DNA from 3 places in the Marinicrinis sediminis genome. Region 1 is predicted to be linked to each of the others. Evidence: riboswitches for the same ligand, from Rfam matches in the RefSeq annotation. Region 1 holds a riboswitch; each other region holds the start of a gene.
The links. Region 1 has a riboswitch for cyclic di-GMP ahead of ACFSUC_RS03230 (hypothetical protein). Riboswitches for the same ligand answer to the same signal wherever they lie in the genome.
Positions count from the first base shown of each region.

Region 2: it holds a riboswitch for cyclic di-GMP, as region 1 does, so the genes downstream of both, ACFSUC_RS10770 (PilZ domain-containing protein) here and ACFSUC_RS03230 (hypothetical protein) in region 1, are expected to answer to the same signal.
Region 3: it holds a riboswitch for cyclic di-GMP, as region 1 does, so the genes downstream of both, ACFSUC_RS06105 (pyridoxal phosphate-dependent decarboxylase family protein) here and ACFSUC_RS03230 (hypothetical protein) in region 1, are expected to answer to the same signal.

Region 1 is NZ_JBHUMM010000005.1:38,825-42,100, reverse strand. Features, by position in the region: gene ACFSUC_RS03240 (aminotransferase class I/II-fold pyridoxal phosphate-dependent enzyme) at 1-361, opposite strand, end outside; gene asd (archaetidylserine decarboxylase) at 453-1,238, opposite strand; gene ACFSUC_RS03230 (hypothetical protein) at 1,345-1,590, opposite strand; cyclic di-GMP riboswitch class I at 1,691-1,783, opposite strand; gene ACFSUC_RS03225 (TatD family hydrolase) at 1,806-2,648, opposite strand; gene ACFSUC_RS03220 (ABC transporter ATP-binding protein) at 2,645-3,276, opposite strand, start outside.
Region 2 is NZ_JBHUMM010000023.1:201,542-204,817, reverse strand. Features, by position in the region: gene ACFSUC_RS10775 (glucosaminidase domain-containing protein) at 71-739, shown strand; cyclic di-GMP riboswitch class I at 1,058-1,144, shown strand; gene ACFSUC_RS10770 (PilZ domain-containing protein) at 1,411-2,121, shown strand; gene ychF (redox-regulated ATPase YchF) at 2,418-3,276, shown strand, end outside.
Region 3 is NZ_JBHUMM010000010.1:15,638-18,913, reverse strand. Features, by position in the region: gene ACFSUC_RS06105 (pyridoxal phosphate-dependent decarboxylase family protein) at 1-1,234, opposite strand, end outside; cyclic di-GMP riboswitch class I at 1,318-1,402, opposite strand; gene ACFSUC_RS06100 (secondary thiamine-phosphate synthase enzyme YjbQ) at 1,578-1,982, shown strand; gene ACFSUC_RS06095 (TetR/AcrR family transcriptional regulator) at 2,118-2,735, opposite strand; gene ACFSUC_RS06090 (YigZ family protein) at 2,760-3,276, opposite strand, start outside.

The DNA of each region.
Region 1 (3,276 bases):
TGGTTGCGATTGGATTACTGAAGCTCTTCCCGGCAAGCGAGGGGGTTTCCTTCAGCATTTTTTCTTTCCACAAGCTTCTCAGTTCAGGCTTTCCTGCCGGTGGTGCATAAGGATACAAGTCCTTCGGTTCAAACGCAGACAGTGATTCCTGGATCACTTCCAGATGCATGGGTTTCTTGTTTTCCAGTGCAATACCGATCGTGGCGTTGAAGGTTTTTGCCTTTTGAGCCGCTTCGGCAGATTGACTGATGATGCCTTCTTTCGGGAAATAAATTTGCTTCCCGAGAGTAGACAGCATGGCATAAACGTTCGGGTCTTCCTTTTGAACGGATTCATTCAGTTGTTGAGCAAGCGGATTCATTCGATTCATCCTTCCAGAAAGATTCTGTCATTCATCCTTGCAGGGTATTCGGTGTCTTCACTATGATGAAAACAGCCAAATCACAAATCCCTTATTTGGCATGCAGGGTGCCCAAATGGGTTCCCAGCTTCACCTTGTCGCCAACCTGGATATTGTCATCGGGCTGTAGCGTGCCGTTTTCTGTCAACAAGACGACGGTGGAGCCGAATTCGAAATAAGCCAGCTCACCGCCTCGTTCAACCTGAGGCTGCAAATGATCGGTATATTGAATACTTGCCACATTCAGAGCGCCCACCTTGACGACGGCTACCTCTCCGCAGGCATGCTGCATGTAGGTAACGACCCTCTCGTTTCGACTGAGAACCTTGTTCATGTGGGTCAGACTGAAATCATGTACCGGATAGACTTTACCTTTAATTCGGTCTTTTTCAAGGATGGTCCCTTCGACAGGCGCATGAATGCGGTGGTAGTCGGTTGGACTTAAATATAAGACGTAAAAATAGCCGTGAATGTAATTGATCATGCGCGGGGAATGGTTAAGAAGCTCCTCCAGGTCATAATCCTGTCCCTTAATGTTGAACAGTTGACCCTCCTGGATGACTCCTTTGCCAGTGACGATCGCATCCACCGGACTGATCAGCGATGCTGGATCGGGGTGGATCGGACGGCTGCCTGGCTTGAGGCGTCTGGTGAAGAAGTCGTTTAAACTGGCATATTGATCCATGGATTTTTCCGCTTCCTCGATGTTGATGCCGTAGCTTTTAGCAAATCGCGGAATCAGGCGTTTGCTAAAGCTGGATTTGGCGAATTTGCCGGTCAATTGCGAGATCCATTTGCGAGAGGATAGCTCGGTCAATAGCTTAAACACGGGTTTCATGCCTCATATTCACTCCTGGCTTGAAAGAAAGTTCTATTCGCTTATCTTGCCACAGATGCCTGAAAAACACAATAACGCCTGGTAAGGCAAGCCTGCTCATATCGGGCTATCCGGTTTCCTTCTGGAGCGAAGGACATGCAGGAGCAGTGCGTACCTGTTCGATGACCCATTCAAATTCCGAGCAGGTGAAGCAGGTCTTCACATTGACATAGATCGGAAATTGGGAGCCTGAGTATTTGGTGCACTGGATGGGCGTCTGCTTGTGTTCCTTATGGATGCCCACACAATAACTGCATGCATGGATACAGGATAGAACTTCCTCATTTGACAACGATACTTGCTTCTTGCTCATTGCTGCATACTCCTTTTTCACGATTTTTAAGGTGTAGCTCAAGGTTTGGATGCAAAGCGCACACAACAATGATGAAGGTATAAGATGATGTCAAGTTCGGCGAGGCAACCCGGCGATCATTACGAAGGAATGTGCTCGTATTAGACCCGTGGCTTTGCGTCTCCATCTTTCGAAGGATTTGCCTTTCCCAAGTATAGAACAAATTGGGTGTTGCACTATGGCAACATGTTATCACAAGACCGTGTCGATGTCATCCACTTTGATCGCGATGACAAGTAAAATTGACGTGTGTTGAAATGCAGTTTTTTGTACAATTCTTGCTTGTGCATGCCTAGTATTTCTGCTCCGGTATCTATGGCTGCATGAAGCATCCAGGGAGCCGTCATATGTCCCGCGAAAGCTTGTTCAAAAGGCCATGGACCATCCGTCTCCAGCATGAGGTGATCCGGCGAATAGGCCCGAACACTGCTTGCTGCGCTGTCTTCATAGCAAACCTCCGGATTGAAGGAGATCATATAGCCATTTTGCAGCATGCGTTCCGTCGTTTTCTTACTGCCCTTGTACCAGTGAAAATGTGCACGCTGAATGGAGTGCTTCTCCAGCAGGTCACAGACTTGGTCAGCATCTTCGTATACGGCATGCAGCGCCAGTGGCAGCTGGCATTCAGCGGCCAGACGGATACACGCTTCCAGCCATTCCAGATAGGGCTCTTCGCTAAAGGCTTCTCCCCGGCCCTGCTTCTCCATGCGAAGAAAGTAGGGAAGGCCTACCTCTCCGATGGCGGCTGCGACATGCTGATGCTCACGCATCCATTGCAGCAGGTCCGACTGCGCCTCGTCGCCAGGAAGCGACTGCTCGGGATGCAGCCCAAAGCACGGAAAAACGAGATCAGGGTGAGCCTGTGCAATCGCAAGATTGCGTTTGCAGCTTTCCATATCCTTGGAGACCGTGATCCAGGCATCCACCTGTTCTGCTTTGCCTTCTTTCAGGATGCGGTCGAGTTCATCATCTGTGTACATATCCAGATGGACGTGGCTGTCAATGACTTTGGCTTTCATGCGGTCGGTTCTCCTTTCAGGCGTTGATAGAGACGATGTTTGTGGGCAGCAAAATCAGGGTCCAGAACCAGTTCGTCGGTTCTCGGTCTGGAGAAAGGCACCTTCAGCTCTTCGATGATTCGGCCAGGTCTTGCTGACATGACATAGATACGATCAGAGAGAAACAGGGCTTCATCTATACTGTGAGTAATGAAGAGTATCGTTCTGCGATGGACTTCCCAGATACGGATCAGCCATTGCTGCATCTCCTGACGGGTCATCGCGTCAAGCGCGGAGAACGGTTCGTCCAGCAGCATCAATTCCTGCGGGCTCATCAAGGCTCTGACAAAGGCAACCCGCTGTTGCATTCCACCGGAGAGTTGATGGGGATAGTGCTGCTCATATTCGGCGAGTCCGGCCTGTTTCAGCCATTCACTGGCTCGCGAACGCGCCTCACTGCCGGCTGTACCAGAAATTTCTGCCGCAAGCAGTACATTGTCCAGCACCGATCGCCAGGGCAGCAAAGCGGGCTGCTGAGGCATATAGCTGATATGACCGCTCTTGCCAGTGGAGGCCTCTCCTTGAATCATTACCTCGCCCGTGACGGGACGAATCAATCCGCCGATGATTTGAAAGAGCGTACTTTTTC
Region 2 (3,276 bases), on a different contig from region 1:
CCTATTTTCAAGGTGCGATGCATATAGGATAGGGAGTAGACACAGTGTGGGAAGGAGAGGTGAAGAGTCTATGGGATCGAGGGTGTCGATTCTCGGTGCATCCCGAGCGACAGCGGACCAGATGAATGCCTACGTGAAGAAAAGGAACAGCCTTGCGCCTACATTGGCGGAGGACTATCTTCGCATAGGAGCGTGGTATGGGGTGAGGGGAGATGTCGCCTTTGCGCAATCCATCAAGGAAACCGGAAGCTGGCGATTCGGGGGATCGGTTCTGCCGCAGCAGCACAATTATGCCGGTCTCGGGGCCGTAAGCAGCAGTGCACGAGGTGCATCTTTTGCATCCCCGCAGGAAGGGATTGAGGCACAGATTCAGCATTTGTACGGGTATGCGACTACTGCTCCGCTTCCAGAGGGCAGAAAGTTGGTTGATCCCCGGTTTATACTGCTGGAGAAATCCAATCTTCGCGGTACGGCGCTGTACTGGAATGAACTTGGTGGCAAATGGGCGGTTCCCGGCGTGGGATACGGGGAAGATATTATCCGTATTTGGCAAGATATGCTGGATGGTGATCTGCCGGGTGATCCGTTGACGTGGAAGGAATCGGCGATGAACTGGCTGGATGAGCAAGGCCTCATTACACAGGCCCATGATCCCGATACTGCGGTGACGTGGGCGGAATTTGGTGTGGTGCTGAGACGGCTCAAGGAACAGCTTCGCGAGCCGAAGTCGCGGTCATGATGGGAGGTCATAGCAGTCAATGAGGCTTTGGCATCTCTAATAATGAACTGGGATCGTGACAATGCTTTTACGAAGATGGACGGGGATTGCGAAAATGTTCTAACGAAGATTAAAGGGACTGTGAGAATGCTCTAAAGAAGATTATGGGGGACTGTGAGAATGCCATACGAAGTCTGATGAGGACTGTGAGAATTCTCTCAAAAAGAGGCAGACAGGTAGAAAAAAATGGTTGCCAGATGTCGAATTGTCTCCTATAATGAAGAAGTGATACTATTTTACTAGAAAAGGCACAGGATACACATCGTTGTGCCTATGGTATCCGAATAAGGGCAAACCTATTGAAAAATAGGGACGCAAAGCCACGGGTCTAAGGTTGCATCAACTACTGACGGCCGGGTTACCACATAAGCTGAGAAGCACAGCATGCAGCTTGTCTCGCATCCCCGTATACAGACAGGCTCAGTTACATGGTAACAAGGCTAATTTCGAAACAAGTATGGTTTCGAGGTTAGCTTTTTCTTTACCTCTTGGGGCCGCTCACCAGCCGGATACAGCCTTTACATAAACCAAACTTGAATCACTGCTGCTTACCCGACTCTCCCAGACGTGCTGCATGACGCTCATTGATGTCTTCGCTGCCTGACAACTCTATCGATGAAGAGGTGCTGCTAATGGATACGTTTGCATTTTTGAAAAACAAGGAGCATGCCATGAGTACAGAGTATGAACATGGAACAGCCGGAATTTTGCTTGATTCCAGAACGGTAGTGGAAACCAGGGACTATTTGACTACCGGCATCCTGACCTATGCAGAAGGAGATATTATTGAGATTGAGCTCAGTGATTACCGCAAGTTCAAGCTAGGCGATGTCGTTAAATTGTCCATCTATTCACTTGGCGGCATACATACGGTGCATAGCAGTGTGGTTGCCATCGACAATGGTGTCGTCATCGTGCTCAATCCACCTGAAAATCAGAAGAAATTTCTGAACAAACGGGAGCATCCCCGTGTGGACATCGAGGAGAAGGGGCACATCACGAAAGTGTTCCACCCTCAAAAAGACCTCAACATTGCAAGTCCGATCCAGATCCATATTCAGAACATCAGCATTGGCGGTGTCGGATTCCTGGCGACCGGACAACCGTCCCTTACATTGTATGAAACCAGAGTGGAACTTCAACTGCATATCGGACATGCAACAGCCTGCGATGTGGAAGTAGTGAGACATGAAGAAACCGAAGGGGGCATTTATTACGGAGCGAAAATGGTTCATTTTCCGCAAGCACGCATCAATGCACTGCGCGCGTATATATTGACCAAGCAAATTCAATATCGGGCCGTTTCAAGAAAACAGGAGTTCCGCTCCCGGCTTGCGAATTGAGGACAGGCAGACGGATTCATCCATTGCGGACAGGGCATACCTAGGATATCTGCGATTTAGGCACAGATTGTGCGATCGCGCATGTTCTAGGTTTTTTCGTTGTACAACGCGTATGACTGCTATATAATAAGTAAGGTTATACTCACAAGCCCAGCAAGCGTACAATGCACTGGCATGAATGAACCACCTGAAACAACAGGAAGCAGTAAAATGACGTAAAACACTGGCATCACTGGAACGGATCTTAAGAGATCCTCATAGATAGAAGAGGGAATGAAGAAGGAGTGGACATATAAATGGCTTTGAAAGCAGGAATCGTAGGCTTACCCAATGTAGGAAAATCCACCTTGTTTAATGCGATCACACAGGCAGGTGCAGAATCGGCCAACTATCCGTTTTGTACGATTGATCCGAATGTAGGGGTCGTAGAAGTACCGGATGATCGTCTGGAGAAGCTGGCAGAGATCGTAAATCCGAACCGGATCGTTCCGACTGCATTTGAATTCGTAGACATTGCCGGACTGGTGAAAGGCGCGAGCAAGGGAGAGGGATTGGGCAACAAATTCCTGGCGCATATTCGGGAAGTGGATGCCATTGTACATGTGGTCAGATGCTTTGAAGACGAGAACATTACCCATGTATCCGGCGGGGTAGACCCGATTTCAGATATCGAGACGATTAATCTGGAGCTGATTCTCGCAGATGTGGAATCGGTGGAAAAACGGATAGATCGATCCCGCAAGAACATGAAGGGCGGCAACAAGCAATATGCTCAGGAAGTGGAATGCCTGGAGAAGATCAAGGAAGTGCTGTACAATGACAAGCCTGCCCGGAGCATGGAGCTAACCGAAGAGGAGCATCTGATTATTCGCGATCTCCATTTGCTGACGATGAAGCCGGTACTGTATGCCGCCAATGTGAGCGAGGATGAAGTAGGCTCTGCGGAGGACAATCCGCATGTTCAGAAAGTGCGCGAATTTGCGGCAGGCGAGCAAGCCGAAGTGGTCGCGGTCAGTGCCAAGGTAGAATCGGAAATTGCCGAACTCGAAGGGGAAGATCGGGAAATGTTCCTGGAAGAGCTGGGTCTTGAAGAGTCCGGTCTGGACCGCTTGATTCGTGCTGCCTATACACTGCTCGGCTTGCAGACCTATTTCA
Region 3 (3,276 bases), on a different contig from region 1:
GAAGACGTTGATACCCCTCAATGCCAAAAGCCGTCAACGCCGCCATCATCGATACCGCACTGGCCATACGCGAGCATTCCAGTGTATATCCCGTATGATATTGACCGTAGCCACGGTGACCCACATAAGGCGTTTCCTCCGGCGCCAGATCCATCGGTTCAAGATCAGCGGCATCCTTCACGAGAAACAGGCTGGTCACATAGGGGGTCTGTCCGAGTTTCTGGAAATCAAAACAGAGAGAGTCGGCCAACGCCAGCTTATTCAGCTTGCCTGAGATTTGCTCTAGTGCTTGCAGCGCCTGCGGCGTGAAGCCAAGCGGATTATGTTCAAAGTCATAGGTATTGAAGAAAGCGAAGAAGCCACCCAGAGCGGAATCCGCATGAATGTGCGGACGTCTGAGACCATGTGCATTTGCTATTTTTTCTGAAGTCTCATAAACCTCAGCGAGATCGTCTATGCCCATCGCGTCGGTCGTGCCAGTTGTTGCCACGATGTAAATCGGCACCCCACCGAGTTCGATCACACGTTTCATTTTTTCTTTCAAATCCTCCATGTTCATGGAAGAATCCGTATTGCAGGCAACCTTGACTAGCTTGTCACGTCCCATTCCAACCGCTTCTACTGACTTCAGCAGACTATAATGGGCAGCCTCACTCGTAAACGCATACAAATGATTGGGAATCCCTCTCTCCATCGCATAAGGGGCAAACTTGGCAATGGCAGCTCGAAGCCCCGTGAACACGGCACCCTGTCCTCCCCATGTCGTATATCCACCGCTCTTCGTGTGATCATAGCCAATGAGCTTGGACATCATGCTGATGACACTGACCTCTGCTTCTGCGCCTGCCGGACCGTAGACGTCCCACAGATTGTTCCCGTTCAGGAGCATCGCAGCCATCATGCCGACAATGCCGGGTGTACTGGCCATCGGTAAAATATTGGTTATAAAACGTTTGGTATGAAAAGGATGATCCTTCATCAGATCAATCAGTTTCTCGTTAACCTGTTCCATGGAGCCTGAACGATATGGAATATGGCTGTTCTCAATCAGATTCTGATAGAATTGCTCGCCCCGCTGCTTGTCTCCCTTCAAGTGCACGCGATCCGGATCTTTTAATGCATCCATGCCTGACAGTAATTGTTCGATCCATGAAACGATTTGTTGCCGGTCCTCCACGTTTCCATCGGTACTCGGAAAATAACGCTGCATGCTAGTTTGTTCCATTGTTTCCATCATCTCGACTCCTTTCTGATTGTCAAATCTCTCTAAATTAAATAAACTATAGCTAGAGAGACAGCTATAGTTCACCTGCAAACGAATGCAACTGGCTGACATGCCTGTTCAGGCTAAGTCCCTATAGCTTTGCGTCCCTGCTTTTCAACAGGTTTGCCTAATACCATATTCGATTGTATGTTGTCAAATAAAATTATGTAGTATTTCACAATCGTGAAAAGCATCTTGACAGCGCCGAGTAAGTATATTCTACTATGTTTCATTTCATTTTTCTAGTACATTTTTCTCGATTTTGTTTATTTCGTATGCCAAATTTGAAATTTTTGCGAAAGGGGTTTCATTTGTGATCCATTCGATTGCACTAACAACGCAAAAGCGCGATCAGATGCTGGATATTACGCGTGATGTCCAACATCTCCTCGACAAAGAAAAAATTTCAGACGGTGTCTGTATCGTCTATTCGCCCCACACAACAGCAGGGATATGCATCAATGAGAATGCAGATCCCGATGTAGTCCGCGATGTATTGATGCGTCTCGATGAGGTTTTCCCTTGGGAACATCCGAAATATCGACACGCTGAAGGCAATACAGCTTCCCATCTCAAGGCGATCACTACGGGCACCTCGCAAACTATCCTTGTCCAAAACGGGAAATTGGTCCTGGGTACCTGGCAGGGAATTTACTTTTGTGAATTTGACGGGCCACGAAACCGAACTTGTCTGATTCGGATCGCTGCGGACGCCTGAGCCAGCCTTTCCCTATTTCGATCAAAAAAAAGCCACCGCATCTGCTTCTCTTCCCTGATCCGGGAGTGAAGACAGACGGTGGCTCTTTATGTATATCGGATTCACGCATGAGGTGACCGTCTTGAAATCTGTACCTCAGCGCTGAACCGTTTCGATATCCGCCAAATTTTTTAATAGATTATTGCATAAGAACGTAATATGATCGTTTGCCAGCTTTTGAACTTCGTCATAGGTTTGATCGAAGCGATTGCAGTAGGTGACGAATCCGTGCAGAGACATAAACAGGCTCCACGGCAGCGAAAACAGGCTGATTTCAATCGAAGCGGTTTCTTCCAGCGCCGCATTAACGGCACGTGAGAACAAATCAAAGCACTTGGCCTGTTCGGTTCTGGAATAGCGACGCAGGTCATTGTCCTGAATGAGAAACATGATCTCGTACTGGAATTTGTTTTGCAGACCAAACTGGATAAATTCCTCCATCATGATCTTCAGCCGTTCCATGGCACTGTGCTTGCCATCATTCAATATTTTCATCTGCCGATTAAACAAATGGGTAAAATCATCGACGACCAGGTTATAGAACAGTTCTGCCTTGTCCTGAAAATGATAGTAAAGCGATCCATGGCTATACCCTAATTTTTTGGCAATTGCGCGCATCGAGACCGATTGATATCCTTTCGTTGCAAAAAGCTCTCTCGCTACCTCTACAATGATTTCACGATTCAATTCTTGCTCTACAGCTTTTCTCGCCACTTTCCCACCTCACCCTTTATTTATTCACAAAGCTTCAAGGGCCACATTGCGATCATGATCCAGGTATATGGATGCGGATGATGCAATCATACCCTGTCCTTGCGTCAAATCTGTCATCCAGGCCACAAAGGCCTCCGCCTGTTCCGCCAAAGGATAACAAGTCAGCGTCACCTTGTCTGTGAACTTTGTCTCTCCCATGTGCATCTGACGGTTGCGCAGTTCATTCTCCACCTTGCCATGCCAGGTGTAGTCAATGCAGATCTCAACAGGTGTATGCAGCACCCGGTAAATGTGCCCCGCAGACTCCAGGGCGGCGACAGCTCCGTCCGTATAGGCTCTGATAAGCCCCCCAGCTCCCAGCATGATGCCTCCGAAATAGCGGGTCACAACGATCGCGACATTTTTCATTTGCTGATTCTTGATGACTTCCAGAATGGGCTTTCCTGCGGTACCACTGGGCTCCCCATCATCTGACTGCTTCTGCACTTCATCCCGCTCACCCAGGCAGTAAGCAAAACAGTTGTGGGTGGCAGACCCGTGT